Regions from separate parts of the Cedecea sp. B1(4) genome, predicted to be linked through region 4. Evidence: riboswitches for the same ligand, from Rfam matches in the RefSeq annotation. Region 4 holds a riboswitch; each other region holds the start of a gene.
The links. Region 4 has a riboswitch for thiamine pyrophosphate ahead of thiC (phosphomethylpyrimidine synthase ThiC). Riboswitches for the same ligand answer to the same signal wherever they lie in the genome.
Positions count from the first base shown of each region.

Region 1: linked by a shared signal. The riboswitch ahead of thiM (hydroxyethylthiazole kinase) and the one ahead of thiC (phosphomethylpyrimidine synthase ThiC) in region 4 are both predicted to bind thiamine pyrophosphate.
Region 2: linked by a shared signal. The riboswitch ahead of thiB (thiamine ABC transporter substrate binding subunit) and the one ahead of thiC (phosphomethylpyrimidine synthase ThiC) in region 4 are both predicted to bind thiamine pyrophosphate.
Region 3: linked by a shared signal. The riboswitch ahead of tenA (thiaminase II) and the one ahead of thiC (phosphomethylpyrimidine synthase ThiC) in region 4 are both predicted to bind thiamine pyrophosphate.

Region 1 covers NZ_JCAHMZ010000004.1:548,343-556,084, forward strand. Annotated here, with positions in the region: gene lpxO (lipid A hydroxylase LpxO) at 1-598, opposite strand, end outside; gene ACR6JA_RS12155 (YadA C-terminal domain-containing protein) at 737-1,672, opposite strand; TPP riboswitch at 2,125-2,221, shown strand; gene thiM (hydroxyethylthiazole kinase) at 2,260-3,048, shown strand; gene thiD (bifunctional hydroxymethylpyrimidine kinase/phosphomethylpyrimidine kinase) at 3,045-3,845, shown strand; gene ACR6JA_RS12170 (GntR family transcriptional regulator) at 3,932-4,678, shown strand; gene ACR6JA_RS12175 (PfkB family carbohydrate kinase) at 4,652-5,632, opposite strand; gene ACR6JA_RS12180 (ADP-ribosylglycohydrolase family protein) at 5,619-6,632, opposite strand; gene ACR6JA_RS12185 (nucleoside permease) at 6,635-7,742, opposite strand, start outside.
Region 2 covers NZ_JCAHMZ010000003.1:331,416-339,157, forward strand. Annotated here, with positions in the region: gene ACR6JA_RS09055 (DedA family protein) at 1-164, shown strand, start outside; gene thiQ (thiamine ABC transporter ATP-binding protein ThiQ) at 161-859, opposite strand; gene thiP (thiamine/thiamine pyrophosphate ABC transporter permease ThiP) at 843-2,453, opposite strand; gene thiB (thiamine ABC transporter substrate binding subunit) at 2,429-3,412, opposite strand; TPP riboswitch at 3,444-3,545, opposite strand; gene sgrR (HTH-type transcriptional regulator SgrR) at 3,595-5,253, opposite strand; gene sgrT (glucose uptake inhibitor SgrT) at 5,341-5,520, shown strand; gene ACR6JA_RS09085 (sugar efflux transporter) at 5,633-6,811, shown strand; gene leuD (3-isopropylmalate dehydratase small subunit) at 6,848-7,453, opposite strand; gene leuC (3-isopropylmalate dehydratase large subunit) at 7,465-7,742, opposite strand, start outside.
Region 3 covers NZ_JCAHMZ010000002.1:66,540-74,281, reverse strand. Annotated here, with positions in the region: gene ACR6JA_RS03755 (NAD(P)/FAD-dependent oxidoreductase) at 1-895, opposite strand, end outside; gene ACR6JA_RS03750 (SDR family NAD(P)-dependent oxidoreductase) at 892-1,611, opposite strand; gene ACR6JA_RS03745 (nuclear transport factor 2 family protein) at 1,608-2,042, opposite strand; gene ACR6JA_RS03740 (MerR family transcriptional regulator) at 2,270-2,998, opposite strand; gene ACR6JA_RS03735 (DUF1349 domain-containing protein) at 3,191-3,766, opposite strand; gene ACR6JA_RS03730 (LLM class flavin-dependent oxidoreductase) at 3,791-4,813, opposite strand; TPP riboswitch at 4,977-5,078, shown strand; gene tenA (thiaminase II) at 5,138-5,818, shown strand; gene ACR6JA_RS03720 (ABC transporter ATP-binding protein) at 5,815-6,555, shown strand; gene ACR6JA_RS03715 (ABC transporter permease) at 6,552-7,322, shown strand; gene ACR6JA_RS03710 (ABC transporter substrate-binding protein) at 7,348-7,742, shown strand, end outside.
Region 4 covers NZ_JCAHMZ010000005.1:6,567-14,308, reverse strand. Annotated here, with positions in the region: gene ACR6JA_RS12575 (PTS sugar transporter subunit IIB) at 1-20, opposite strand, end outside; gene thiH (2-iminoacetate synthase ThiH) at 340-1,473, opposite strand; gene thiG (thiazole synthase) at 1,473-2,252, opposite strand; gene thiS (sulfur carrier protein ThiS) at 2,254-2,454, opposite strand; gene ACR6JA_RS12555 (HesA/MoeB/ThiF family protein) at 2,438-3,193, opposite strand; gene thiE (thiamine phosphate synthase) at 3,186-3,821, opposite strand; gene thiC (phosphomethylpyrimidine synthase ThiC) at 3,821-5,722, opposite strand; TPP riboswitch at 5,812-5,922, opposite strand; gene ACR6JA_RS12540 (Rsd/AlgQ family anti-sigma factor) at 5,973-6,476, opposite strand; gene nudC (NAD(+) diphosphatase) at 6,575-7,348, shown strand; gene hemE (uroporphyrinogen decarboxylase) at 7,384-7,742, shown strand, end outside.

The DNA.
Region 1 (7,742 bases), on a different contig from region 4:
AGGTTTCATCGAACAGCACGCCTTCACCGTCCCGCCAGCTATAGCGCTTCCCGTCCACTTCAATAAAGCAGCGATCGTCATTCGGGGTCGCAAGCCCCAGGTGAAAACGCAGCGAACCGGCGTAGGGATCCCGGTGCCTCGGCAGGCGGCTGCCGTCGGGCAGGGTGGCGAACATCGCAGCTTTGATGGAAGGAATGGTGCGCAGTAGTTCGGTGGTTTTCGGGCACAGTATGCTGGCCGACGGGTGGGCGTTTTCATACCATTTCAGGTAAAAGCGCTTCCAGCCTGTTTTAAAGAAGGAGTTGAAACCGGCGTCGTTAAATTTATCCGCGGCTTTTATCTGCTCCATTTGTTGCAGATGCATACCTTCGTCGCGAATCACTTCCCAGTTTTCCCGCAGCGTTGTCAGCTCGGGAAAGGTTTCCGGCGTCAAATAGGGCGTATTTGGCACCCTGGAGAAAAGATACATAAAACCGTTAAGCGGGGCGGTAAACGTGGAATGGTCCGACAGCTGCCGCCAGAAACGAAAGCGAATCTTGCCGCGGTAATGTACATAGACCACTGAAATAATAATGATGAGTAAAATAATATATTTCATATTGTTATCTGACCACTGTGTTTTTTTTGCTCATTCCCTGCCGGGCCAAAGCCCCGACTGCCAAAAATGCGCCTTTGAAAAGACGCTGAAATAGAGCTTAGCAGTGGTTTTAGCGAAGTAAATGTTGCCTGGGAAAACTTACCAGCCTACAGATAACCCCGCGCCGTAACCCACGTTGTTTTCTGTATCGTCACTGACGGTGGCTTTCACAACAACAGCATTTCCGATACGTGTAGAGGCGCCCACGGCTAAAGCATTTTCACCTTCATAGCCGCCAATCCCTGCCCCTATAGCCACGGTTTGATTATTCATCACCTGCGGTATATTGCTCATTGCCATCGCGCCAGAGATACCCGCGTTGGCCTCTTTTTGATTATTGTTAACTTCGTCTTTTAATGCAGAAAATGCATTATTTAATTTGTCTATCGATTGGCTGTTGGCCTGAATCAGGCGGGTATTATTTTCTGCATGTTCCGTATTTAAAGAAATATTGTTAGCGTTAGTGGATACGCGTGCCTGCGTTACCGTATCAAGTTTCGTTTCGGTGGTCGTCAGGACATTTGTGCCACTAATACCGTTGGTCCCATTTTTACCATCCACACCGTTTTTTACCTGAGACTGGACATATTCGATCATCGCTTTATCTTTGGCTGCCTGGCGGTCGGCATCCGTCGCCGTGCTGTCCAGGTGTGAACTCTTGTCTATTGCGGGCGATACTACCGGAGAGGTAGTCGTTGTCGTTGATGGGGTAAGCGTGCTGGCGACGATAGTGTGAGGGGCATCGAGATGTGGAGTAACTGGCTCTGAATGGCCGCCATCCAGATGTGGCGTAGTGGTAATCTTACCTACAAAATCGCTTGTGTAATTTGTATTATGGGCGTGGTCATAATCTCGTATAGCCTGCTGTTGTGTGGCATCCATATTTTCAAAACTGACGTTAGCTTCTTCCCACGTAATGGATTTTTTCACCATATTGTTATAGAAGTCACTCACCGTATCAGCTCTGGCAGAAGCCGAAAGCACTAAAACACCTAACACTACAGCTAATGATTGACTAACGTTAACGAATTTCATTTTTCTCTCGCCATAAATAATTAATCTAAACGCGGCAGTACGTTATTTAGCGCACTGATAACGGCGATGAACTATCCCGAAATGTGATCATTCGGTCTTTGATCTAAATCATAAGAAAATTCTTAGTTGAGAGCGTTTGAAAGCGATAAAACAGGCCGTTCACATTCCCCCTTTGTGCTGGTGCCAGGTCGCTCACACGGCTGTTACAATCGGGGCGGAAGGCTTACGTTTGAAAGTCCAGTTATGTGTGGTGTCGTGTAATGAAAAAATAGAAAAGGGCAGTTAAATTCGACGAGAGAATTTCTTCACTAAGTCGCCCTAAATGAAGTCAGTGTCAACCCAGCCGCCACCTGCAATCCGCAAAGCACCGCTTTTGCCGTTTACAAGACTTCCCGCTGGCATTACCATCCTCTGCATGGATTAATGACCTGCATTAATCGCAACATATTGCTGTAAATGACTCGGGGTGCCCTTCTTTGTGAAGGCTGAGAAATACCCGTACCACCTGATCTGGATAATGCCAGCGTAGGGAAGTCAGATGCCTGTCCGGCGTCCCTTCTTTCACGCCGGACAGGAGCCTTACCGTTATGCAACCTGACCTGCTACCCGGCGCAACCGCCGCCTCTGTTTTACACCACCTCCGTCAGCATTCGCCGCTGGTTCACTGCATGACCAATGACGTAGTGCAAACCTTTACCGCTAACGTGCTGCTGGCGCTTGGGGCTGCCCCGGCGATGGTGATTGAAGCCGAAGAAGCGGCACAATTTAGCGGGCTTGCCAGCGCGCTGCTGATCAACATTGGCACCCTGACTTCAGAACGCGCGACGGCGATGCTGGCTGCTATTCACGCCGCCAATAGCGCCGAAACGCCGTGGGCACTAGACCCGGTCGCCGTGGGTGGTTTGGCTTTCCGCACGCGCTTCGCTCGCGAAATTATTCAACTGAAACCAGCCGCCATTCGCGGTAATGCGTCTGAAATCATGGCGTTGGCAGGGGAGCAGGCCGGAGGCCGTGGCGTAGACAGCACCGATGATGCACTTTCGGCGATCCCGGCGGCGCAAAAGCTGGCGCGCGAAACCGGTGCAGTGGTTGCCGTAACCGGAGAAACTGATTACGTCACCGATGGCGAACGAACGTTTGCCGTGACCGGCGGGGGAGAACTCATGACGCGTGTGGTCGGCACCGGCTGCGCGCTTTCCGCCGTGGTTGCTGCGTGCTGTGCTTTACCGGGAGACAGGCTGGACAATGTCGCCAGCGCCTGCCGCTTTATGTCGCTTGCCGGCGAGCAGGCCATCGCCGCCAGCCGTGGGCCGGGCAGTTTTACCCCAGCCTTCCTCGACGCCCTTTATCTGCTGAATGCGGAGGGGCTGGCATGAAACGCATCAACGCATTAACTATTGCCGGAACCGATCCAAGCGGTGGGGCGGGGATCCAGGCCGATCTGAAAACTTTCTCCGCGCTCGGCGCTTACGGCACAAGCGTGATCACTGCGCTGGTGGCGCAGAATACCCGTGGCGTGCAGTCCGTTTACCGTATTGAGCCTGAGTTTGTGGCGGCGCAGTTAGATTCTGTCTTGAGCGACGTGCGAATAGACACCACAAAAATTGGCATGCTGGCAGAGGCCGATATCGTTGAAGCCGTCGCAGAGCGACTGGCGTTCTATAAGGCACCAAACGTGGTGCTGGATACGGTGATGCTGGCGAAAAGCGGCGATCCGCTGCTGGCCCCGTCGGCGGTGGAAAGCTTACGTCGGAAGCTATTGCCGCATGTCGCGCTGATCACCCCCAATCTCCCGGAAGCGGCAGCGTTGCTGGATGCGCCCCACGCGCGCAGTGAAAAAGAGATGCGCGAACAGGGTGAAGCGCTGCTGGCAATGGGCTGCGAGGCTGTGCTGATGAAAGGCGGGCACCTCGACGACGCAGAAAGCCCGGACTGGCTATTTACTCGCCACGATGTCCAGCGCTTTACCGCGCCGCGCGTGCAAACAAAAAACACCCACGGCACTGGCTGTACTTTATCTGCCGCGCTGGCTGCGCTCCGCCCCCGCCATGACGACTGGGCGCAAACCGTGGCTGCCGCAAAAATCTGGTTGTCGAAGGCGCTGGCTCAGGCGGATTCGCTAGAGGTCGGGCACGGTATCGGCCCGGTACATCATTTTCACGAATGGTGGTAACTGTCGGTTAAGAGAGAAGTTTTTAGCCAGCGTAATACCAGTGGTACTATACTGGCTTCATCTTCCCTGCCGGACAATTGCGTACCATGGAACAGGCTCATCACCAGTTAGTTGAACAGCTCAAACAGCGCTTTGCCGCCCCGGATAACGCTCCTCTATACCTCAAGTTTGTCGAAACGGTGAAAAACGCCGTGCGCGCGGGCCTGTTGCCGCAGGGCAATATCCTGCCGGGGGAACGCGATCTCAGTCAGCTTACGGGAGTGTCACGCATTACCGTGCGCAAGGCGATGCAGGCGCTGGAAGATGACGGCGTGGTGACGCGTTCGCGCGGCTACGGAACGCAAATTAATGCGACGTTTGAGTATTCGCTGAAAGAGGCCAGGGGCTTTTCGCAGCAGGTTGTGCTCCGGGGTAAAAAGCCAAATACGCTGTGGGTGAACAAACGCGTGGTGAAATGCCCGGCAGACGTGGCTGAACAGCTCGCGATCCCGGCTGAAAGCGAGGTTTTTCTGCTCAAGCGCATTCGCTACGTGGATGAAGATGCGGTGTCTATCGAAGAGTCTTACGTGCCGACCGGGCTGATTGCCGACCCGGATGAGATTGGCGTTTCGCTGTACGACTACTTCCGCAGCCAGAACATTATTCCGCAGCGCACCCGCAGCCGGGTCAGCGCCAGAATGCCGGACAGTGAATTCCAGTCACACATCAAACTGGAAACGCCGGTGCCGGTTTTGGTCATCAAACAGGTAGCGTTCGACCCGCACAACCGGCCCATCGAGTACAGCATCAGCCATTGCCGCAGCGACTTATACGTTTTCGTCTGCGAGGAGTAAGGTTTGCTCGAGCTGCGCGAGTTTTGGCGCGCAGTCCCCGCCCCGGTGGCCGACCACGTAGCTGGCTACCGCATTCCCGAGGCTGACTGCTTCTTCCAGGCTCCAGCCTGCCGCCAGGCCCGCAATTGTGCCGCCCGCGTGGCTGTCGCCCGCGCCAATGGTATCCACGACGGTAGTCGGGAAGGGCGCAGCGATCCCCATGTTATCGTCGGCCGCAAACCACGCGCCGTCCTTATCTAAACGAACGATCAGCGGGCTGCCGTAGCGGGTGAGCCATGCACGGCAAATCGCTTCAATATTTTCCGCTTCCACGCCAAGCCATTCGGCAACAATCGCCGCTTCCTGACGGTTGAGCGAAACAATCGGTTTGCAGGCCATAATCCGCGCCAGCAGCGGCTTCGGGATATCCGCGATACGCGGGCCAAAGTCGATGAATGGGGTAATTGCCCGCAGCGACTCCAGCCAGCTAACGAGCAGTTCCGCACACGGCCCGGCAAGCTGGTAGCCAGAGAGCGACAGCAGGCTATCTGGCGGGATGGTCAGGCCGTCAAGCCAGGCCTGATTCCACTGATGCTCGACGCCGCGAAACGACATAAAGGTGCGTTCGCCGTCGGGTTCGACCAGCGCCAGGCACCAGCCGTTATCTCCCGTATCGGTGTGGATCTCGCTGCGGATGTGCTGTTTTTCCAGGCTGTTGCGAATAATGTCGGCCCAGGTGCCCTGGCCAATTGGCAGCGCGTTCTGCGAGTCAATGCCGAGGCGCGAAAGCGTGATGGCGATGTTCAGCGCGCAGCCGCCAATGTTCACGCCCTGCTGATGCAGTTCGATATCGCAGCCGCGCCACGGTAGGGCGTAGGCGTCGGCGATGACGTCAATCACCGCCGAACCGAGCACGCAAACCGGGCGCTGAGCCTGCAGCTGGGGCAGTTTGCTCAGCAGTTCATTTGGCTTCATGGCTGGCCTCTCTTTGCTGGCGATAGGTCATAAAGATGCGGCTGTAGCGCGTGAAGTCGAGCTGGTTCTCTTCATCCAGCTCCTGTTTCAGCGCCGGGGCGATGCTTTCCACGCCGTTCAGCGCGCCGCAGATAGCGGTAGCCATGGCGCCGATGGTGTCGGTATCTCCGCCGAGATTGGCGCACAGGATGGCGCAGCGGTTAGGGTCGGTTTTTGCCAGTTCGACCATCGCAATCGCCGCCGGTACTGACTCAACGGTGCTGGTACCGGTGCCGACCAACTGGTAAATCTCTTCCATGGCGGATTCGGTGCCGCGCGCTTTTCTTGCCACGCTCAGCGCTAATTCCAGACGTGCCGCGAGGGACGCGCTAAATGTCGTGATGCGTTTTTCCTGCGCGTGGCGGGCGATGGATGGCAGCTCATCGCAAATTGTGGCCCAGCTTGTACCGTCAATAGCACGGGAAATGGCCCAGGCAATAACGACCGCCCCGGCAATGGCCAGATCTGATTTGTGCGTCGGGCTCGAAGCTAACGCGACCTCATCCACAAACTCATCTAGACTGGCCGTGGGCAGCAGGCAGCCAAGCGGGGAGGCACGCATCGCGGCCCCGTTGGTTACGCCGTTGTTTTCCAGCTCGCTTACTGGCGTGCCTTGTTTAATCGCATTCAGGGCTATTTTCGACGTCGGGCCGAGCACGTTTTTGTTAAACGCGTCGAACCCTTCTGCCCACGCCAGAATATGGCGGCCAATGGCGTCCGGGTTGATAGCCCCGTGGTGCTCGATGATGGCGTCCGCCAGCGCCAGCGCCATTGAGGTGTCATCGGTAAACTTAGCGCGGGTAAAATAACAGGCGGCGTTGTTTTCTGCCGGACCCGGCAGGAACTTGTCTATCCAGCCGAAGTGGGCCTTCACCCGCGAGCGCGGCCACAGTTCGGACGGCATCCCCATCGCATCACCTAACATCTGGCCGTAAAAGGCTCCCAGAATACGATTTTCCATTGTTACGCTTCCTTAAATACTTTTTCAGATTCATCACCGGCAACGGCGATGGCAGCAATCTCTTTGTCCGACTCGCGGAAGAAGACCATGAACAGCACGGCGATGACGGCAATCATTATTGCGCCAAAGCCCCACATCCCCGCCCAGTTAAAGGTCTGACCGTTCACCGGTGAGGAGTAAGCAAACATTTTTTCCATCATTTTGCCGCCGAGGCTGTAGCCCAGCAGGCTGCCGAAGCCCTGGCAGCAAAGGGTGATCAGCCCCTGCGCCGCGGTGCGCATGTACACCGGGGATTTCTTGTCTACGTAAATGTAGGCGGTGACGTAGTAGAAGTCGTAGCTCACGCCGTGCAGCAAAATGCCGAGGAACAGCAGGCCGTAAGTGAACAGGTGCGACGCGTCGCCGTACACAAAGAAGCCGTAGCGGATGGCGGCGGTGATCAGGCCCAGCAGCAGAACCTTTTTAATACCAAAGCGCTTAGTGAAGAAAGGCAGCGCCAGCATAAAGAAGATTTCCGAGAACTGGCCAAGCGTCATCCAGCCCGTGGCGTTGTGCATCCCGACTTCGGTTAGATAGCCGTTGGCGAAGATGTAGTAGAACGCCAGCGGCATCGCAAACAGGAAGGAACAGAAGAAGAAGACCAGGAAGTTTTTATCCTTCAGCAGCACCAGCGCGTCCAGGCCCAGCATCACTTTCAGGCTGAGCTTGCCGGTGCTTTTCGGCGGCGTGTTCGGCAGGAACAACGCGAATACGCCTAACATAACCGAGCTGATGGCGGTGATCAGCAGCGGCACGTTGGTTGGCGAGATATCGCTAAAGCCCATTATCTGCGGTAGGAAGCCACACACGATCCCGGAGGCAATCCAGCCGATGGTGCCCATCACGCGAATACGCGGGAAATCACGCTCCACGTCGTCGACGTTGGAAAACGCGATGCTGTTGGTCAGCGCGATGGTCGGCATATAGGTGAGCGAGTAAGCCAGAAGCAGCGGGAAGAAATAGACAAACTCCGTTTGCTGGGCGGCCAGATACATCAGCCCGGCGCCGACAAACATCAGCAGCGCCAGTACTTTTTGTGCGGCAAAGAAGCGGTCGGTCAGCGAGCCGACC
Region 2 (7,742 bases), on a different contig from region 4:
GTAAGCCAGGCTCAGATCGACTGGCCCGCTATTTACCGCAGGCCCGACTAAATTGGCTGGCTCCGCTGATGCTGGTGGCGGGCATTGGCAGTTTTGTCGCCTTGCTGCAGCATCCCTTGATGCCGGTTTACTGGGATATCCTTCGGAAGGTGCTGTCGCACTAAGTGCAGATTCCCAACAGCGCGGAGGCGCTTGCCTCGCCGCTGAGCAACCTGCCCGTTTCGCCGTCCCATGCAATGCGCCCGTCTTTTATCACGATGCTGCGGCCGGCGATGCGGGCGGCATCTTCAATACTGTGGGAGACCATCAGCAGCGCCAGCTGTTGCTCCCGGCATAGCTCGTCGAGCAGCTGTAGCATTTCTTTGCGCAGCGCCGGATCGAGCGCTGAGAAAGGTTCGTCCAGCAATAAAACGGGCTGCTGACGAACCAGGCAGCGAGCCAGGGCGACGCGCTGCCGCTGGCCGCCGGAAAGCTGAGACGGCAGACGGTCCAGCATGTCAGTTAACCCCACGCGTTCCGTTATTTCCCGCAGTCGCTGCTTCTGGGCTTCATCAAGTTTCATTCCCGGATGCATGCCCAGGGCGATATTTTGCCGGACGGTCAAATGGCTAAACAGATTATTTTCCTGGAAAAGCATGGAAACCGGGCGAGCTGAAGGCGGTGTCAGGGTGTGATCCACGCCGTCGATGACGATGTTGCCGCTGGCAGGCTGCAGGAACCCGGCGACCAGGCTCAGTAACGTACTTTTCCCCGCCCCGCTTGGCCCCAGGATGGCGATTCGTTCCCCCGCCGCAACCTTCAGGGAAAAGCGCATGGGTAACTGCTGGTACAGCCAGGTTACATCAGTCAGAGTTAGCATCTTGCCCCGGAAGTTTTTCAATCAAGGTAAACAGCATAAAACAAAGCAGCAGTAGAAGTAGCGCTGTGACTGCGCCTTCCTGGCTGCGGTAAGAGCCGATCTGCTGATACAGCCAGAAGGGCAGCGTGCGGAAGTCTTCATTGCCGAACAGCGCCACCACGCCGAAATCGCCAATCGACAGGACGCAGGCAAATGCCAGCGCCTGGGCTATTGGGCGTTTCAGCGCTTTTAACTCAATAAATCGCAGGCGATTAAAGCCGCTGATATTTAGCGACTGGCAAAGCTGAGAGTAGCGTTCCGCCACATCTCGCATGGGGTTTTCGAGCACCTTTAAGGCGTAAGGAATCGCCATCAGCGCATTGGTAAAAATAACAATGCCGTCGGCGGATTGCGGCAGGCCCACGGTATTGTTTAACAGCAAGAAGAAGCCGGTGGCGAGGACGATGCCCGGCATGGCCAGAATCAACATGCCGCTAAGTTCAATGGCCTGCCCGGCGAAGCGTTGGTTACGCAGCCGAAGTTCACGCGAACTCCAAAGCAGCATCAGCGTCAGCGTCACGCTGACAAGCCCGGCGGCAATGGCAATTCTCAGTGAAGTCCAGAGCGCGTTCCAGAGCGCTGGCTGCCGTAGCACGCTGCCCATGCTGCCGTTAACCCCATCGACCACCACCGCTAGCAGCGGTGGGAGCAGCAGCAGCAGGGCGAGCATGATAAGCAGGCCATCGCTAAGTTTTCGGCGCAGAGAATCCTGTGGATCGCGCCAGCCCTGAAGCTGGCTGACGCCGACGGGAATCGCCTTGCTTAACTTCTGACTCAACAACACCAGGCCAAGGCAACACGTCATTTGCAGCAGAGCCAGCAATGCCGCTTTGGTGGGATCGTAGTCGTAGCTTAATGCCTGAAAGATGGCCAGCTCGATGGTGGTTGCCTGTGGGCCGCCGCCCAGAGAAAGCACGGTGGCGAAGCTCGCGAAGCAAAGCATAAAAATCAGGGCGCCAACCGGGAGTATCTGGCGGCGCAGCCAGGGCCACTCGACGAAACGGAAGAAATGCCAGCCCTGCATCCCCAACTGTGCCGCCAGCTGACGTTGTTCCGAAGGGATATTGTTCAGCGCCTGCAGCAAAAGGCGGGTCGCCATCGGCATATTAAAGAAGACGTGCGCCAGCAGAATGCCCTGTAGGCCATAAGGGGAAAAGCGCCATTCAAAGCCCAGCCAGGCGCAGAGCGTTGCCAGCCAGCCTTCTCGCCCATAAACGGAAAGAATACCGAAAACGGCGACCAGCACCGGCAGCACCAGCGTCATGGCGCACAGCCTCAGCAGCGCCAGTCGGCCAGGAAAGCGGCGGCGGTAAAGCGCGCGGGCTAAAAAGATTGCCGGGAAAACGGAAAGTGCGGCGGAAAGGAAGGCCTGCCAGAATGAAAAGCGCAGGACGTGCCAAAGATAGTCGTCCTGTAAGATGGCAAAGACATCCACCTGCGGAGCGTTAAGCCACAGCGCCAGAAAAGCCGCCAGGGCTACCGCCACGACCAGCGTTGCGGCAAAGAGCCCTGGATACAGCCAGCCTGGTATTAGCGGCTGACGGCGCGTTGCCATTCATTGATCCATTCTGCGCGCTGGGTGGCCACCTGCTGAGGGGGAAATTCCAGCGTGGTTTGCGGCTTCACCAGGCTGTCGAAGCCAGCAGGTAATGCCACGTTGGTCACCGGATACATCCAGTTGCCGGTAGCAATGGTGTTCTGGAAACCTGGCGTGGTGATGAATTTGATAAATTTCTCGGCGAGTTCAGGCTGTTTACTGTTCGCCAATCGGCCCGCAACTTCAACCTGCAGGTAATGTCCTTCGCTAAAGTCCGCGGCGGCGTAGTTGTCTTTCTTCTCTTCGATGATGTGGTAGGCCGGGGAGGTGGTGTAGCTGAGTACCAGGTCGGCTTCCCCTTTCAGGAACAAGCCGTAAGCTTCGCTCCAGCCTTTGGTGACGGTGACGGTTTTTTTCGCCAGCTTTTGCCAGGCTTCCGGGGCTTTATTGCCGTACACTTTTTGCATCCACAGCAGCAGGCCAAGCCCTGGGGTGCTGGTGCGCGGATCTTCGTAAATGACCTTCCATTTTTGATCGCTTTCAACCAGCTCTTTCAGGCTTTTTGGCGGGTTTTTTAACTTGTTCTTGTCGTATACGAAAGCAAAGTAGCCGTAATCGTAAGGCACGAAGGTGCTGTTCCTCCAGCCGCCTGGCACCTGAAGGACGCCGCGTTCAATATTAGAAGGCGCAAACAGTTTGGTTTGCGTGGCGGCCTCTACCAGGTTGTTGTCCAGCCCCAGCACGACATCCGCTTTGCTGTTCTTGCCTTCCATGCGCACGCGGTTCAGCAGAGAAACGCCGTCTTCCAGCGCCACAAATTTCAGCTCGCAGTTACAGTCGGCCTCAAAGGCTTTTTTCACCGCCGGGCCAGGGCCCCAGTCGGCGGCGAACGAGTCGTAGGTGTAAACGGTTAATACAGGTTTAGCGAAAACGGGCATGGCGGCCAGCGCCAGCAGCGGCAGAAATTTTTTGAACACTTTGCACCTCAGTAAAAGGGGGCAAAGGAATTGAGTTGAGTGTCTCAAATCCCTTCGCCGGCGTTATCCGGATCAGGTTCGACGGGTATTATCTCAGCGCGGACAAACTGTCCTGGCACCCCGTTGAGCAGGGAGGATTCTACTGATTTCCTTTGGGTTACGGAAGTCATGTTACGAAAGCGTTATGGCCCCGGTGGGGCAAACCAGGCTGACTTGAAATCAAACCAGCCTAGCGTGTTCATCCTCACCCCGCGCATACTGCGCTGGCCTTCAATGCGCAACCAGTGGTGAATCAATGGGATAACGTCATTGCGCTCCAGCATTTGCTTGCACCACTCAGGCAGGGCCAGCGTTTTGCTGTGCCAGCGACGGGCATCGCCCTGCCAGTCGCCAGGGATGCATTTTTGAATCAGCGGGACTTCGTAAAGCTGGGCAAACAGAGAGTATTCCAGCGGCATGGTGAAGTTCACGCTGTTCAGCCAGATGTCGCTTTCGGCCTCGCCCTGATGCCACTCAGCATAGTCTATCTCCTGCACAACCAGCTTCACGCCCTGCTCTGCGAGTAATTCGGTCATGATGCTACTGATCACCCGGTGCTCTACGTGGTCGCGGTAGTAGGTAAGCGTTATGCTCTCCAGGCCGGCAGGTTTAGGGAGCAACGGTCCGGGCCTCGAATGGTGCCAGCGGGGGAGCAAACCATAAGCCGGGAACCAGTACTGCTGATACTGCTCGGTAGCGCGGTAGATAAGGTTAACCGGGGAGAGAATATGCCCAATCCACTGGCGCACGCTTTCGTCAACGCCAAGGCTGGATCGGCTGTCGAACAGCAGATAGTAGCAGCCTTCTTCCGGGCGGCTTTCGACGGCTTTTTCGCTGTCCGGCATGCCCTGGAGCTGCACGCCGCAGCTGGACTCCTCGCCAACTTCCGGCAGTACCCAAAAGTTGACCTCGTCAATGAGCGCCCGGAAGCCAAAGTAATCATCAAAGGCGTGGATCTTCAGCTGGTTGCGGTTGTTCCGTGCCACGGAATAGGGGCCCGTGCCGATGGGCTGGCTGGCGAAATTCGTCATCGTTGTCCATTCGCGCGGCAGGATCATGGCGTTCACGCTGCCCAACAGCCACGGCAGCCAGTCATCCGGCTGACTAAGGTGGATATCCAGTGTCCAGATAGTCGGCGAGGTGATTTGCGTGATATGGGCAAAAAGCGGCAGAGCGTTGATGCGCTGCAGGGAAGAGATGATATCGAGCATGTCCAGCTCGCGACCGTGGTGGAAATGGATGCCTGGGCGCAGGAAGAAGCGCCAGCGTAAAGGGGATATTTGCTGCCAATGGTGAGCAATATCCGCTTCGAGTTCCCCATTTTCCTCATTTATTCGCGTCAGGCCGCTAAAAATCTGGCGAGCGATGTGGGTTTCAGAGCGGCGCAGCGCCGAGCCGGGCAGCAGATTTAGCAGCGGGCGATAGTAAAGGACACGCAGAATATGTCGGCCCTGGCGAAAACTACGGCCAAGATGAGAAATCAGCATCTGGCGGACCGCAGCTTTGTCGCCGACGATTTGAACCAGCTGATCGATGCGATCCTGCTCCAGTAGGTCTTCCGCCCGCTGCTGCTGAAGCGCCAGCCCGGTATAGAGGAAAGTGAGCTGTGAGCGCTTGCCTCGTCCGGCTTCCGCCTGCCAGCTTAGCCAGCCCTTTTCCTGCATCGCATTAAGCAGCGTACGCATATGGCGGCGGGAACAGCTCAGCAAATCTGCTAAATCATTGAGCGTGGTTTCCTGAGGTTTGCCTTCGCAGCATTGCCACAGGCGGATGAATTGTTGTTGCAGGCGTGACGAAGACATAAAAGAGGAACTCCTGGCGGAAACTCATCAATTTAACTCTCCCTATATTACGTCAATAATGATTCCCGATGAAGCGAGGAGGTGTTTATGAAGCGGTCATCACCTGCGAAGTTTTTCCAACAGTACTTTGCCGCAACACAGTTTGTTTGCTCTGGATGGCTGGCTCGCCTGACGGTGGAGCAAAGACTAAGGATGCTCGAAGACTTGATGCAGTGGGAGGTTACAACCCCGATGCCCGAGAACGCCAACGCGCCGACTCATGTGTGACTGAGTATTGGTGCTTTTCACCGGCCAGCAGCTGTTTACTGCTGGCTTTTTTCGTTTAATCTTTATGCATTTAACAAATACCTCTGAAGACATCTCCTTTTAAGGACATTCCATGCTCTGGTTTTTGACCCGCGCACGCCGTTTTAACCCTGTTTACGCTGCCTTCATGGCCGTCTCTTTTATGATTGGCGTGGCCGGGGCGCTGCAGGCTCCGACGCTTAGCCTGTTTTTAACTCGAGAAGTCGTAGTGAGGCCGTTTTGGGTCGGCCTGTTTTACACCGTTAACGCGATTGCCGGGATTGGCGTCAGTTTGCTGTTGGCCAAAAGGTCGGACAGTCGGGGCGACCGGCGAAAACTGATTATGGTTTGCTGCGCGATGGCGGTGGCAAACTGCGTTCTGTTTGCCTTTAATCGTCATTATCTGACGCTGATTACGCTTGGCGTGATGTTTGCCTCAATAGCCAATACCGCCATGCCGCAGATTTTTGCCCTGGCGCGTGAATACGCCGACCGTTCCGCTCGCGAAGTGGTGATGTTCAGCTCGATCATGCGGGCGCAGCTTTCTCTGGCGTGGGTTATCGGGCCGCCACTCTCTTTTATGCTGGCGCTGAAATATGGCTTTACCACGATGTTTCTTATCGCTGCCGGGATATTCGTTATTTCACTGGCGCTAATTATTTTCGCGCTGCCGTCCGTGCCGAGAGTTGAGCAGCCCGAAGAGGTGGCAATAACGCAGGTCAGCGGCTGGAAAGACAGTAACGTGCGGATGCTGTTTATCGCTTCGATGCTGATGTGGACCTGCAACACCATGTACATCATCGATATGCCGCTGTGGATAAGCCAGGATCTTGGGCTGCCGGATGAGCTGGCGGGGTTATTAATGGGCACGGCGGCAGGGATTGAGATCCCCGCGATGATCCTCGCCGGCTACTACGTGAAGCGCTTTGGAAAACGTAACATGATGGTGGCGGCGGTTGGTGCGGGCGTGCTGTTTTATGTTGGGCTGATCCTGTTCCACTCGAAAACGGCATTGGTGATCTTACAGCTGTTTAATGCGGTGTTTATCGGGATCATTGCGGGGATAGGCATGCTGTGGTTCCAGGATTTGATGCCGGGAAGGCCGGGTTCTGCGACGACGTTATTCACCAACAGTATTTCAACGGGCGTGATTCTGGCTGGGATACTGCAGGGCGCGCTGGCGGAAGGTTTTGGTCACTATTCTGTTTACTGGCTGATGGCGGTGCTGGCGGTGGTCGCGCTGTTCCTGACTAGCCGGGTTAAGAACGTTTAAAATTTTCCCCTCTCATGAGCGAGAGGGGAAAATGAATTACCGCATAAATGCTGGCAGTTTTTGCTCGTAGCCAGAAATAGCGGCTTCGTGCTGTAGCGTCAGGCCGATGCTGTCCAGGCCGTTCAACATGCAGTGACGGCGGAAGCTATCCAGCTCGAACGAATAGCTTTTCTCACCCGCCTGAACCGTCTGGGCTTCAAGGTCGACGACAAACTTAATGCCAGGCTGGGCATCGACCAGCTTGAACAGCTCATCAACCTGCTCATCGCTCAAGATAACCGGCAACAGCTGGTTGTTAAACGAGTTGCCATAGAAGATGTCCGCAAAGCTTGGCGCGATGACCACTTTGAAACCGTAGTCGGTTAATGCCCACGGGGCGTGCTCGCGGGAAGAGCCGCAGCCGAAGTTTTCACGCGCCAGCAAAATAGAGGCGCCTTTAAATTCCGGGTAGTTCAGCACGAACTCCGGGTTAGGCACTTGCCCGGCATCGTCCAGAAAACGCCAGTCGTTAAACAGGTGGGCGCCAAAACCGGTGCGGGTGACCTTCTGCAAAAACTGCTTCGGGATAATGGCATCGGTATCGACGTTCGCCGCGTCCAGCGGAACGACCAGGCCGGTATGTTGGATAAATTTCTCTGCCATGGTAGTTCCCCTTATTTCAATGTACGAATATCGGCAAAATGACCGGAAACAGCGGCTGCGGCTGCCATCGCCGGGCTGACCAGATGAGTACGCCCGCCACGGCCCTGGCGACCTTCGAAATTACGGTTGCTGGTGGAGGCGCAACGCTCGCCCGGATTCAGACGGTCGTTGTTCATGGCCAGGCACATGGAACACCCAGGCAAACGCCACTCAAAACCGGCTTCAATGAAGATCTTATCCAGCCCTTCAGACTCGGCCTGAGCTTTAACCGGACCTGAGCCTGGCACAA
Region 3 (7,742 bases), on a different contig from region 4:
AGCGGCGATCGCTGTGCAATACCACCTCGTTGCGCTGCCAGCCAATATCCCCCAACACTTCACGTTCGGCCTGAGTGGGGTGCTCAATCATCGCCAGCGCCTGAGCAGAGTGGCAGGCAAAAATCACCTGATCGAACGCCTGGTTTGAGTGTTCCAGTTGGATGGTAACGCCGTCGTGATGACGGCTAACCCGCTGGACCGGGGCGTTAAGATGCACGGTCAGCCTTTCGCCCAGTTGCGCCAGCATTGCCCGGATGTATTCCCGTGAACCACCGGGTACCACGTACCACTGGGGACGCTGGGTGATATCCAGCAGGCCGTGGTGCTCAAAGAAGCTCAGAAACAGCGCCAGAGGAAAACGGCGCATCTCATCCAGCGACGAAGACCAGATAGCGGCTCCCATGGGCAAAATGTAGTGGCGTGCAAAAAAGGCGCTGAACTGTTGCTGAGCAAGGAAGTCCTGCAACGTCGCCTGGGGATCGACCTCTCCCGTCAGCGCGGCTTTTGCCTGCCGGTTAAAACGGACAATCTCTTTTAGCAACCCCCAAAATGCCGGGTTAATCAGGTTGCGACGCTGAGCGAACAACGAGCTAAATGTGTGGCCGTTATATTCCAGCCCGTTTTGCGGATTATGTACCGAAAAACTCATCTGCGTTTTATGCCCACGGATGCCAAGCTCGCTCAGCAGGCCCATAAACCGCGGATAAGTCCTGTCGTTATAGACAATAAAACCGGTGTCGATGGCATAAGTGCCCTGCGGCGTAGCCACATCCACGGTGGCAGTGTGGCCTCCCACGGTGGAGCCAGCTTCAAAAAGGGTGACCTGATGATGCCCTGCGAGCCGCCAGGCGCAGGTCAGCCCGGCGATGCCGCTGCCGATAATAGCGATGTTCATGAGCGCACCATCCTGCGCAAAAAGAGACGCTGCAGACTGGCGGGTAACCCCGCCAACAGACGCATTACCAGGCCGAATCCCGTCGGGAAAGCAATTTCATCGCGGCCTTTAGCCAGGCCACGGCGGATCGCTTTCACCGCATCATCGACATTCACCCGGCCGGGCATGGAAAAATCGTTTTTTTGAGTTAACGGTGTGTCCACAAAGCCCGGTGAGACCACCGTGACGGCAATCCCTTTCGGCTCCCAGTCCAGGCGCAGGCTGTTGGCAAACCAGGTCAGCGCGGCTTTGGAAGCGCCATAGGCTTCTGCCCGAGGGAAAGGCAACCAGTGGGCCATCGAACTGACCAGCACTACGCGGTTGCCGGAAACAAGCTGAGGCTGAAGCGCGGCCAGGCAGTTGACCGGCCCAAGAAAATTGGTCGCCATTACCCGCTCAACCAGCGCGGCATCCACCCGACCGTTATCCAGGTACTCACAGGTTCCTGCACAGAGGATGACCAAATCAGCCCGGCAGTCGGCCAGCGCCTCACGGCTGGCATCCCGGTCGGTCATATCGAACTGGCGCACCGCGATGTTTGAACTGTGCTGTTGCAACGTGGCCAACCGCGCCGCATCTCTGCCACAGGCAATGACGCGATGCCCCTCATCGGCCCAGGATTTTGCCAGCCCACTACCGATGCCGGAGCTTGCGCCCGTAATGAGGACAGTCATCATGGGCGCACCCTGCTTTTCACGCTGCGAACCGCCCAGCCCAGCAGGGGCAAGTGTTCATACAGCATTTCTCCGGCATCGTAGTAGTCGCGCTGGCGAACGATCAGGTCATTCTCGAGATCAACGACCGAACAGCCAGGCAAAGACAGCCCTTCTCCTCCGGCGACCTTCGGGTGAGACCAGTGCATGGTCCAACTGACGGCAAAACGCGCCTCGTCGCATAGCGGAGGATCGATAGCGAAACGGCAATACGCCACGCTGGTCAACAAGTGAGCGAAGTAGCGTTGGATCTCAGCCAATCCTCGATGCTCGCCAAACGGATCGATGAGTATGGCATCGGCGGCGTAAAGCCCGGCCAGCGCCGAGAGCGGCTGCTTGTCCAGCCCGGCGTAATAATCCACAAAGCGATGAATGGCGGTTGGCATTATGCCCATGAGTTTCACCCTCGCGGTGAAGCACCTGACGTTATCGTATACTTAAAACTTGCACAAATACTTAAATTTGTCCAAGTTTAGATTGTGATATTTTTAAAAAACCAACCATTTCAATGAACTAATAACAGAAAAACGATATGGAAAATTCCATTTTTCAACAGCAAAACTCAACCCGCCGCGTTTTCAGCGGGCCGTTGGATGAGCATATTGTGGAGGGGAAAACGACCCTAGAGGGGAATTATCTCGAGCATAGCGCCCTGCTGCTGCCAGAGCTCAAGCTGCTTTTTACGGGTCGCCGTCAGCTTACCGGAGGTGACCAGCAGCCATTTTCGGTCAGGAAAGATTTCCGGGGCCAGAACGGCTGGCGGAACAGGAAGCACGTCGATGCGGTGTCCCTGGCCGGTTCGCCTGAGCGCCTCCAGCCAGATTTCGCAGGGGTCACTCAGATGCCAGCCGGTAATCAGGCAGTTGTCACCGGGCGCTCTTTTATCCCCTTCGAGGCAAAACGAGGTGTAGGCGATAATGATGCCGTCGAGAATTTCGCGCAGGGTCATGATGGCCGGCACGTTAGCCGAGACTTTACTGCGCAGGGGGCGTAGAACCTCCGTCACCAGTTCCGCGCGCGGATATTCCCGGCCTGCATCGTAGAGAAGCTGGCGAAGAGATTCGATTTTCCCCTCATTCAGCCGCTGCAGCATACTCTCCTGCAGGCCAAGCCAGTTGTTCGCCCGGCGCGTTTCAGGCCGGGCCAGCAGCGGCTTAACCTGGCTGACCGGCACCCCTTTTTTCACCCAGTCGAGAATGTTAAGCGCCTGCTGGATATCTTCGTCGCTGTACTGCCGATGACCGCCATCGGTTCGCATCGGCTTGAGCAGGCCGTAACGACGCTGCCAGGCACGGAGCGTGGTGGCGTTTATCCCGCAGAGCCGGGCAAATTCGCCGATGGAGTAAGACATGAAGAGCACCTGATAACCATGAATACTCACAATATACTACGAATTATACCGGGCTGAATGAAGCGCGAAGCGTTTGCACTTTATTTTCAATGTCCAACGGAAAAACATTTGCCCCGTTACCGGCTTTGTCCCCGCCAGGAGAAACGCTGCCTGGCAAATGTCTGGCGGGGCGCCGCCCGACTAAACGGCTGATTAACTTAAATCGTGCAGTCCTTTATCCAGCGCGGCACTCAGCATCATTTCTTCGAAGTTCACCGCCAGCCCGCCACGCTGCGGGGTGCAGCACATCACGCCTACTCTGCATGCGTCGAATCCGGGGAAATGCGCCAGTCTCAGCAACGGCCAGCTTTTGCCGTCAACGGAATACTGCAGCCGCAGGCTGTCACCTTTTCGGGTCAGGCGCATCCAGAACAGATTTGCCTGACCGGGAAATACACCGGTTGCCCAATCGGAATGGCCCTGCGTCAACACGCTGCCAATGGTGGGGGCGTTGTCGTTAAACTCGATGCCCGCTTTTAGCCAGTGGGATTCATCCCCCAGCAGCATGATACCGGCCTGGTCGTAGAGTGCGCTAAATTCAGCTTTGACCTTCACCTGGAAGGTAAAATCCTCCTGCACGTTGCAGCCATAAAAATGGCCGGAGAAACGCTCAAACCCGTACCATGTTTTGCGCCAGAAGTCGGTTTGTTCATCGGTGACAACTGTCAGCCCGCCGTCGCCTTCTTGCCAGACTTTTGGCTCATTAATCCAGTAAAAATCCGGGTTCATAGCATGACCTTTTCCCTGTTTTATTTAGCGCCAGCCCAGCTCCGGTGCAACGTGCTTCAGAATAGATTCGATCAGGTGCGCGTTATAATCCACGCCCAGCTGGTTTGGCACGGTTAACAGCAGCGTGTCGGCTTCGGCAATCGCCTCATCCTGCGCCAGTTGCTTAATGAGCAGCTCCGGTTCAGCGGCATAGCTGCGGCCGAAAATGGCCCGGGTTTGTGGCTCGATGTAGCCAACCTGATCGCCTTCTTTGCCGCTGCCGCCGAAGTAGTTGCGGTCGCGCTGGTCCATTAACGCGAAGATGCTGCGGCTGACGGAAACGCGCGGCTCACGCCTATGGCCCGCTTCTTTCCACGCGGCCCGATAAGCGCGGATTTGCTTCGCCTGCTGGATATGAAACGGCTCGCCGGATTCATCGGTTTTCAGCGTGGAGCTTTGCAGGTTCATCCCTAACTTCGCGGCCCACGCCGAAGTCGCATTGGAGCTCGCCCCCCACCAGATTCGCTCCCGCAGCCCGGCAGAAAACGGCTCCAGACGCAGCAGACCCGGTGGATTAGGAAACATTGGCTGCGGGTTCGGCTCGGCAAAACCATCCCCTTTCAGCGCCTCAAGAAAAACCTCGGTATGACGGCGCGCCATATCGGCTTCGGTTTCTCCTTCCCCTGGCACATAGCCAAAATAGCGCCAGCCGTCGATCACCTGCTCCGGCGAGCCACGGCTGATCCCAAGCTGCAGTCGGCCCCCGGCAATCAAGTCCGCGGCTCCCGCGTCCTCCACCATATAGAGCGGGTTTTCATAGCGCATGTCGATCACGCCGGTACCGATTTCAATACGTTTGGTTTTTGCCCCGATGGCCGCCAGCAGTGGGAAAGGCGAGCTTAACTGGCGAGCAAAATGGTGCACGCGGAAGTAAGCGCCGTCAGCGCCAAGCTCTTCGGCGGCAACGGCCAGGTCGATGGACTGCAGCAGCGTATCCGCCGCAGAGCGCGTGCCGGACTGGGCGGCAGGCGACCAGTGGCCAAACGAGAGAAAGCCAATCTTTTTCATCGGATATCATCCTTAGACTCGTAGGTAACCGGCCTACAGTGACAAAATTCCCGCCCCGAGTGCCAGCAAAATATTGCGATACCGCACTAAACGGATCGTCGCTTTCAGCAAGGTCAGACACAGCGCCCGGCGATTGTAATCAAAAAGTAAATGTCGTATAACAGGCACCTCCGAGGGGTGTCCTGTATGGGCTGAGATGGCGTAAGCCGAACCCTTTGAACCTGATCTGGGTCATGCCAGCGAAGGGACGGTCGGCAATCACAGCTCTGTTATTGTCTGTTCATACCTCTGCGCGCCCGGATCTCCACTTACCCAGGAGGTCCCATGTACACCCCACTTTTCGAAAACGGTCTTTACGGACGACTGCGCGAGCAGGCCGGCCAGCACTGGCAGGATTACGTCGATCACCCTTTTTTGCAGCAGCTTGCTGTCGGCACGCTGCCTGAAGCCGCATTCAAGCGCTATCTGACCCAGGATTATCTTTTCCTGATTCATTTTGCCCGCGCCTACGCCCTGCTGGTCAGCAAGCTTCGCACGCTGCCGGAAATGCGCACCGCGACCGCATCGCTGAATGCCATTGTCTCCGAGCTGCCGCTCCACGTGGCTTACTGTCGAAGTTGGGGCCTGGACGAAGCGCAAATAGTGGCCGAGGCGGAAGCGCCAGAAACCATGAATTACACCCGTTACGTGCTGGATATTGGCCATTCAGGCGACGCGCTCGATCTGCTGGCTGCCCTGTTGCCCTGCGTGGCCGGATATGCAGAAATCGGCCTTGGCCTGCTGCATAGCCCCGACACGGTGATGGCAGGCAATCCCTACGCGAACTGGATCCGTAACTATGGCGATGAAGGCTACCTCACCGGCGTGCAAGCCGCTGTGCAGTTGCTCGAAAACGTAGGCCACCAGCGTGGCGCGGAAAGCCGTTTCTCAGAGCTATCACAGATTTTTACCACCGCGACGCAGCTTGAATCCGCGTTCTGGCAGATGGGGCTGAATGCCTCATGACCGACAGCGCGACTTCGCCGGGCATTCAGGTGCGCGATCTCAGCCTGCGCTTTGGCCAGCAGACCATTTTTGAGCGGCTGAATTTTGATATTCCCGGCAGCAGCTTCGTTGCCCTGCTGGGCGCGAGCGGGGCGGGTAAAACCAGCCTGCTAAAAATTATCGCCGGGCTGGCGCGGGCCTGTGGCGGAAGCGTGACCTGCAGCGACGGCCTGCCGGTTGCCGGGCGTATCGCCTGGATGGGGCAGAAAGATTTGCTCTACCCGTGGCTCAGCATTGAGCAGAACGTGGCCCTCGGAGCTCGCCTGCGTGGTGACGCGGTCGACAGGCAATGGACGGAACATTTGATTGAGCAGGTCGGGCTGGCTGGCTATGCCAAAGCCCTGCCAGCTTCGCTATCGGGCGGGATGAGGCAACGTGCCGCCATCGCCAGAACGCTTTACGAAAAGCGCCCGATAGTGCTGATGGATGAGCCGTTTTCGGCGCTGGATGCCATCACCCGCACGGCCATTCAGGACCTGGCGGCCAGGCTGCTGGCAAAAAATACCGTGCTGCTGATCACTCACGATCCGATGGAAGCCTGTCGGCTCAGCCATCGCCTGCTGGTGCTCTCCCGCTGGCCTGCGGGCATCGACGATACGCATGTTATTGCCGGGCAGCCGCCCCGCGCGCCGGACGATGTAGATCTACTCCAAAGCCAGGCCGGGCTGCTGCAACAGTTGATCAGGGCCGCCGAATGAAGCTGACTTCAGACACCCATGCTACACGCCTGCGCCGTGGGCTGACCGTCTTTGCCGGGCTGCTGCTACTTTGGTATCTGCTTACCCTCGGCAATATTCCCGCCTTTCTTTTGCCCTCTCCCGCTTCGGTGGCACTGGCGTTATGGGATGGCCGCGATTATCTCGCCTGGCACACGCTGGTCACCGCCTCAGAGATTATCAGCGGGCTAATTCTGGGCGTGCTCCTCGGTGCGGGCCTGGCGCTGGGCATGATGTTTTCCCCCCGCCTCCAGCGCTGGCTGATGCCACTGGTACTCACCAGTCAGGCAATCCCTGTGTTTGCCCTCGCACCCCTGCTGGTGCTGTGGTTCGGCTTTGGCATGAGCGCCAAAGTGGCGATGGCGGTGCTGGTGATTTTCTTCCCGGTGGTGTCGTCGTTCTTTGACGGATTGCGCCGAGTGAATAACGACTATCTGGATTTGGCCCGCACGATGGGGGCTTCACGCTGGGCGCAGCTGAGGCACGTTCGGCTGATGGCGGCGCTGCCTGCTTTTGGCTCGGGGCTGCGCATGGCCGCCGCCGTCGCCCCCATCGGGGCAATTATTGGCGAATGGGTGGGCTCTGCCGAAGGGCTGGGCTACGTCATGCTAAACGCCAACGCCCGCATGCAAACCGACGTCTGCTTTGCCGCGCTGTTTATTTTAGTCCTGATGACCGTTCTGCTTTGGCTGGCGGTCGATGCCCTGCTGAGGCGGCTGATTGTCTGGTCGCCTGAAAACAACGAATAACCGCCTTAATTAAGGAATTAAGAAGATGAAAAAAACGCTGTGTGGCCTGCTGCTCACCGCCGCCTTTGCCGCTCAGGCCTCCGCCGCTGAAAAGCTGACCCTGGTGCTGGACTGGTACATTAACCCCGATCACGCGCCCATTATGGTGGCTGAACAAATTGGCGCTTTTAAGGCCGAAGGGCTGGACGTGAAGATCATCCCGCCATCCGACCCGGCGTTGCCGCCGCGCCTGGTTGCCGCCGGGCAGGCCGATCTGGCCATTACCTACCAGCCACAGCTGCATTTCTTTGCCGATCAGGGGCTGCCGCTGGTGCGCGTCGGGACGCTGATTAACACCCCGCTGAATACGGTGATGACGCTGGATCAGAACATCAAATCACCAGCGGATCTTAAAGGCAAAAAAATCGGCTATTCCGTCAG
Region 4 (7,742 bases):
CACAACACGATATTTTTCATAGTTCGCTCTCAATGTCCGAAGGATACAGAGATATTTATCCGGCAGAGGGGGCGGCAACAACCGCTTTAACCCGATTGTGTGTCAGGTATCACAAAAGAAACCGCAGAAAACTGAAACCGGTTACATTTTTGCTTTTTATCGAAGAATCAAGACGGCAGTTGCGAAGGCGGAGCGGCGTGAGGAAGCGTTTGCTGCCGCTCCGGTCAGATATCTGAACTGACCGGAGGACAGTATTTGAACGGCAGAGAAGCGACAACGACCGATCGACGTTCTTTCGGTAAACACCGAAACTTATCCATCCCCTTGCCGTGTGTTACATCAGGACTGCGCGTTTCTTCCCAGAAAGTGATCCCAGTCCTTCCAGACCGGCTGCAAACCTGACTGACGGAGCACGGCAGCAACTTCCTGAGGCGTTCTGCCATCGTGTGGGGCAAACTGCTCAAGTTCCGGGTGATTATCGGCATAGCCGCCGGGCTGTGTTTTCGAAAACGCGCTGACGTTGTTAATCGCCAATGGGATCACGTGGTCGCGGAACCACGGTGATTCTCGGGTAGAAAGCGACAATTCCACGTCCGGCGCAAGCAGGCGGAACGCACAGATCGTCTGCACCAACTGCTGCTCAGTCATGATGGAGGCTGGTTCTACGCCGCCGGTGCACGGGCGCAGGCGCGGGAAGGAGACAGAATATCGGCTTTGCCAGTAGCGCTGCTGTAGCCAAAGCAGGTGTTCGGCCACCATAAAACAGTCGGTACGCCAGCTGCCCGACAGCCCAATCAACGCGCCAAGGCCGATTTTATCGATACCCGCACGGCCCAGCCTGTCGGGCGTTTCCAGCCGCCAGAAGAAATCCTGCTTGTTGCCTTTCAGGTGGTGCTGGGCGTAGGTCGCCGGGTGATAGGTTTCTTGGTACACCATCACGCCATCAAGCCCGAGGGTTTTGAGTTCGGCATACTCATGCTCGTCCAGCGGCTGGACTTCCATGTGCAGTGAACTAAAGCGGCTGCGGATAGCCGGCAGATGCTGGCGGAAATAATCCATGCCGACTTTGGACTGGTGCTCGCCGGTCACCAGCAAAAGGTGTTCGAACCCCAGCGCACGGATAGCCGCGCATTCCCGCTCAATCTCCGCTTCATCCAGCGTTTTGCGCTTAAGCTTGTTGCTCATGGAAAAGCCGCAGTAAGTACAGTCGTTGGCGCACAGGTTAGAGAGATAGAGCGGCACGTAAAAACTGACCGTGTTGCCGAAGCGCTGACGCGTAAGCTGCTGCGCCCGCTGAGCAAGAGGCTCCAGGTAACGACTGGCGGCAGGGGAAAGCAAAGCCATCAAGTCTTCTCGCGTCAGGCGGGGGGCGTTAATCGCGTGTTCGACATCTGCCGCCGTTTTACCGTTAATTTTGAGGGAGATATCGTCCCAGTCCAGCTGACGCCAGCGGTCGGTAAAGGTTTCTGCCATCAGGCATTCTCCTCGCTAAACTGCAGGAAACTGGTCAGCGGGCTGGTGGCCTGAGCCTGCTGGTGGCGAGAGCCTAACCCGGCCTGTGCCGCAAGGCTTCCGGCTTCCACGGCCAGACGAAACGCCTGCGCCATTTGTACCGGGTCACGGGCGACCGCTATGGCGGTATTGACCAGCACGGCAGAAGCCCCCATTTCTAACGCTTCGGCTGCATGGCTTGGTGCACCGATCCCCGCATCGACAACAACAGGCACGCGGGATTGCTCAATGATGATTTCCAGCAGCGCGCGGGTTTGCAGACCCTGATTTGAGCCGATGGGCGCGCCGAGCGGCATCACGGCCGCACAGCCAGCTTCCTCCAGACGTTTGCAGAGCACAGGATCGGCGCCGCAGTACGGCAGCACCACAAATCCCTGTTTGACCAAAGCGTCGGCGGCCTTCAGCGTTTCAATCGGGTCCGGGAGTAAATAGCGGGCGTCAGGATGAATTTCCAGCTTAACCCAGTTCGTTCCCAGCGCTTCGCGGGCAAGCTGTGCTGCAAAAATAGCTTCTTCTGCCGTTTTCGCCCCGGAAGTATTGGGCAGCAGATGCACGCCCGCCTGCTGCAGTGGCTGAAGAATGTCATCACGATGGCCACGTAAATCCACGCGTTTCATCGCCATGGTGACAAGCTGTGAGCCAGAAGCGCGAATCGCGTCGATCATCATCTGGCTGGAGGAGAATTTTCCGGTGCCGGTGAACAGGCGGGAGGAAAAGGTTTTATCGGCAATCTGTAACATGTCAGCCCCCGGCAATTGCCTGAAACAGCAGAATGGTATCGCCCTCGCGCAGCAGATAATTGCTCCACTGTTCACGCGGGATGATAGTTTGATTAACGGCCAGTGCTGCGCCAACTTTGCCCTGATCAAGCTGGGCCAGAAGGGCTGCGAGCGTCAGACCGGCCGTACATTCCAGATATTCATCGTTAAACTGAATGCGCATCGCGACCTCCGCAGACCGGGCAGGTGGCTGATTTTTGCATCGCCAGAGTGCGCCAGCTATGTTGCCGGGCGTCAAACAGGCGCAAAGCGCCAGCAGCAGGCGTCATGCCGGTAAGTAATTTAATGGCCTCCAGCGCCTGAAGAGTACCCATCACGCCCACGACCGGGCCGATGACGCCGGAGGTGCGGCAGTTGCGTTCGGGTTCACTCTCGTCAGGCCAGACGCAGCGGTAGCAGCCATGTTCCCAGGGCGGTGTCAGGACCATCATCTGGCCGCCAAAACCGACGGCGCTGGCGGTGATAAGTGGCGTATTCCCGGCCACGCAGGCGGCGTTTACCGCCTGGCGGGTTGCCATATTGTCGCTGCAGTCCAGCACCACGTCGGCCTCGCGCACGGCTTCTGTCAGCGAAGCCCCCGTTAGCCTTTCTGCCAGCGGAACAATTTTCACTCCTGGGTTCAGGCGCTGCAGATGCTGGTGGGCTGCGGAAGATTTCGGGCGCTCAATATCTTCTGAGGTGAACAGGATCTGGCGCTGGAGATTGCTGATATGCACCCTGTCATCGTCCGCTACGATAAGCTTGCCTACGCCAGCGGCGGCGAGATACAGCGCGGCAGGTGAACCTAAGCCGCCCAGACCGACGACCAGCGCCGTGCTGGACAGCAGTTTTTCCTGCCCTTCAATCGCCACGTCTTCCAGCAGTAGCTGGCGGCTATAGCGCATAAAATCCGCGTCATTCATCGCCAGTGCCTGCCAGGTCGAGTAGCTTCGCCGTGGCGATGCGCCAGTCGGGTGCCTGCGTAATGGCGCTGACGACGGCGACGCTGCCCACGCCGGTGGCTAAGACGGCAGGTACGCGATCGATGCTTATTCCGCCGATGGCAACGGTGGAGTAATCACCCAGCGTCTGAATATGTTCTGCCAGCTTATTCAGCCCTTGAGGGGAAGAGGGCATCTGCTTAGTTTGGGTAGGGAAGACATGGCCCAGCGCGATGTAGGACGGGTTTGCGCTTAAGGCGCGATCCATTTCCATGTTGTCGTGGGTTGAAAGCCCCAGACGCAGTCCGGCTTCGCTTATCGCCGCCAGGTTGGCGACATCCATATCTTCCTGGCCGAGGTGTACGCCGTAGGCACCGTGTTTGATGGCCAGTCGCCAGTAATCGTTAATGAACAAGCGAGCGTTGTAGCGTTCGCCCAGCGCAATGGCTGCGATGACGTCGGCTTCAACGTCGGCATCGCGTTTGTCTTTAATGCGGAGCTGGATGGTCTTGACGCCTGCCCCGAGGAGACGTTCGATCCATTCCACGCTGTCGACGACCGGATAAAGGCCCAGTCGGCGGGAGGTGGCAGGGAAAGTGAGTCTGGACATTATGCTTCCTCTTGTCTGAGATAAATTTCGCCGCCCCGGGCGCGAAAGTGCTGGGACATATCTTCCATGCCAGCATCTCTCGCCTGTTTTGCGGCGTAATCGCGCACTTCCTGGGTGATTTTCATGGAGCAAAACTTAGGGCCGCACATGGAACAGAAATGCGCGACTTTGCCGGATTCCTGCGGCAACGTTTCATCGTGGTAAGCGCGGGCGGTGAACGGGTCGAGCGCCAGGTTGAATTGATCTTCCCAGCGGAATTCAAAGCGTGCTTTGGACATCGCGTTGTCGCGTATTTGTGCGCCGGGATGCCCTTTGGCCAGGTCCGCGGCGTGAGCGGCAATTTTGTAGGTAATTAGTCCCTGCTTAACATCCTCTTTGTTCGGCAGGCCGAGGTGCTCCTTCGGGGTGACGTAGCAAAGCATCGCGCAGCCAAACCAGCCCATCATGGCGGCACCAATGCCGGAGGTGAAGTGGTCATAGCCCGGTGCGATATCGGTTGTGAGCGGGCCAAGGGTATAGAAAGGCGCTTCGTGACAATGCTCCAGTTCTTCGGTCATGTTGCGGCGAATCATCTGCATCGGCACATGCCCCGGGCCTTCAATCATCACCTGGACGTCGTACTCCCAGGCAATTTTGGTCAACTCGCCCAGCGTATGCAGTTCGGCAAACTGTGCTTCGTCGTTGGCATCCTGAATGGAACCGGGGCGTAAGCCATCGCCCAGGGAAAGGGAAACATCATAGGCGGCGCAAATTTCGCAGATTTCACGGAAGTTCTGATACAGGAAGTTTTCCTGATGATGGGACAGGCACCACTTCGCCATAATCGATCCGCCGCGCGACACGATCCCAGTCAGGCGCTGCGCGGTCATCGGGACGTAGCGAAGCAGCACTCCGGCGTGAATGGTGAAGTAATCCACGCCTTGCTCTGCCTGCTCCAGCAGCGTGTCGCGGAACATCTCCCAGCTCAGGTCTTCGGCGATACCGTTCGCCTTCTCCAGCGCCTGGTAGATGGGCACCGTGCCGATGGGCACCGGGCTGTTGCGCAGGATCCATTCCCGCGTTTCATGAATGTAGCGGCCGGTGGAGAGGTCCATCACCGTGTCTGCCCCCCAGCGAGTGGCCCACACCAGCTTCTCCACCTCCTCTTCAATAGAAGACGTGACTGCCGAGTTGCCGATATTGGCATTGACCTTTACCAGGAAATTGCGGCCGATAATCATCGGCTCTGATTCCGGGTGGTTGATATTGGCAGGAATAATCGCTCGCCCGGCGGCGACTTCATCGCGGACAAACTCCGGCGTGATGTTTTCCGGCAGGCGGGCCCCAAACCCTTCGCCGGGATGCTGGTGGCGCAGGACGGCATCACGAATACGCTCGCGCCCCATATTTTCGCGAATGGCGATGAATTCCATCTCTGGGGTGACAAGGCCTTTGCGGGCGTAATGTAACTGGGTGACACACTGTCCGGCTATTGCCCGGCGAGGTTTGGACCGAGTTTCAAAGCGTAATTCGTCCAGGCCGTCGTCGGCAAGACGCGCTTTTGTGTAAGCGGAGCTGCGTTCATCCAGTGCTTCGCTGTCACGCCGGTCGGCAATCCAGGCGCTGCGTAGGGGATTTAGCCCATTTAACACGTTTATGGCGATGTCGGGATCGCCATAGGGGCCGGAGGTATCGTAGACGGGAACCGCGTCGTTCGGCTGATATTGCGGGGCATCTTTGCTCCTGCCGGTGAGCGTTGGGCTGAGCTGGATTTCGCGCATCGGGATACGTATATCTTCACGTGACCCGGTCAGATAGATGCGTCGGGAGTTAGGGAAGGCGGTGCCTTCAAGCGTATTGATAAAGTGTTGGGCGGCGGCGCGTTGTTCGCGGCGGCCTGGTTTGTTTTCAGATGCAGACATAGCACATTCCAGGTTTAGTCAGGATATGGCTTGTCAGGACAACGGAAGGAGTAATGGATATGGGCCGCCCGAGAACGGGTGTACCCAAAGATAGAATTACTCTTGTTCCCTTCGCAGGTTCTAACCTGATCAGGTTCCGCGGATCCCGAATTAACGGTCTCAGCCGGTGCTTAACGCACTCGGCACTCCGACAAGAATGATCCCACCTTGCGGTGGGAAAGTTGTAAATTACTCGTTAATAGCTAACAACTCAAGCTGGACTTGCCAGCCCGGCAGGATCGCTGGCGCTGCCGTCGAGGTTGTTATCAATAGCCAGGAGGACTAGTTTATCTTCAAGGGTGAAGCGGGACTCCAGGCATTCGCCAATCTCTGACAGCGCCTGCTGAAACTCGACCCAGCTGTCGCGGTCGATGGCGTTTTCCAGATGGGAATCGTAGAGGTCCATGATTTGCTGGGTGTTGGCTTCCAACTGAGGGTAGAGCTGGGCTGCGCTTAGCAGCGGGCTGCTGCCTTCCAGGTTGCTGATGATTCGCTCGTAGATACTGAAATGACCGGAAGAGAGGTAATCCACCAGGCCGTGGCAAAAATTGTCTAACGCTTTTTCGTCGAGCGCGGTGTGCGATTCCTTGTTAGGCTTGATCCCGACCATGTTGTAATAGGCGACCAGCAGGTGCTTACGGGCCTGCAGCCAATGGTCAACTAACTCATTACTACCACCAACGCGCTCAGTCAGATTGGCTAACTGGTTCAGCATGATTGAGACTCCGTGAGTTAAAAGATTGAACGCAAACTAACCCAAAAAAGTAAAAACTAATTGTTTATATCAGTGAACACGGGGATGTGCACCAGGTTATGGAACGTGTTATTCAAAACTTAGATCATGGTTGGTGGATAGTCAGCCATGAGCAAAAAATATGGTTGCCGCAGGGTGACTTACCTCACGGCAGCGCGGAAGAATTTCAACTCGTAGGCAGCCGTGCCCTGGATATCGGTGAGTGGGAAGGTGAGCCCGTCTGGCTGATTCGTGAAAACCGCCGCTCGGATATGGGCTCGCTGCGTCAGCTCCTTGATCGCGATGTGGGCCTGTTCCAACTGGCCGGACGAGGCGTTCAACTGGCTGAGTTTTATCGCTCGCATAAGTATTGCGGTTACTGCGGCCATGAAATGCACTTCAGCAAAAGCGAATGGGCAATGCTCTGCGGGCACTGCCGGGAACGCTATTACCCGCAAATTGCCCCCTGCATTATTGTCGCTATTCGTAAGGATGATCATATCTTGCTGGCTCAGCACACGCGCCACCGCAACGGCGTCTACACCGTGCTGGCCGGGTTTGTCGAAGTGGGCGAAACGCTGGAGCAGGCGGTGGCTCGCGAAGTCATGGAAGAGAGCAGCATTCAGGTGAAAAACCTGCGCTACGTGACTTCCCAGCCCTGGCCGTTCCCGCAGTCGCTGATGACCGCATTTATGGCGGATTATCACAGCGGTGAAATCAATATTGACCCGAAAGAACTGCTGGATGCGGGCTGGTATCGCTATGACCAACTGCCGCTGTTACCGCCGCCGGGCACCGTGGCGCGCCGCTTAATTGAAGATACCGTCGCCCTGTGTCGCGCGGACTATGAATGATAGACTGCGGCGATACAGCTAAAGGAAAGGTAAACATGACTGAACTGAAGAACGATCGTTACCTGCGCGCTCTGCAGCGCTTGCCGGTAGATGTCACCCCGGTGTGGATGATGCGCCAGGCAGGGCGTTATCTACCGGAATATAAGGCGACGCGCGCTCAGGCGGGTGACTTTATGTCGCTGTGCAAAAACGCCGAGTTGGCCTGCGAAGTCACTCTGCAACCATTGCGCCGTTACGCGCTGGATGCGGCGATCCTCTTTTCGGACATTCTGACCATCCCGGATGCGATGGGGCTTGGGCTGTACTTTGAAGCGGGGGAAGGCCCGCGCTTTAGCTCCCCGATTCAAAGCCTGGCCGACGTTCAAAAGCTGCCGATTCCCGATCCGGAAGGCGA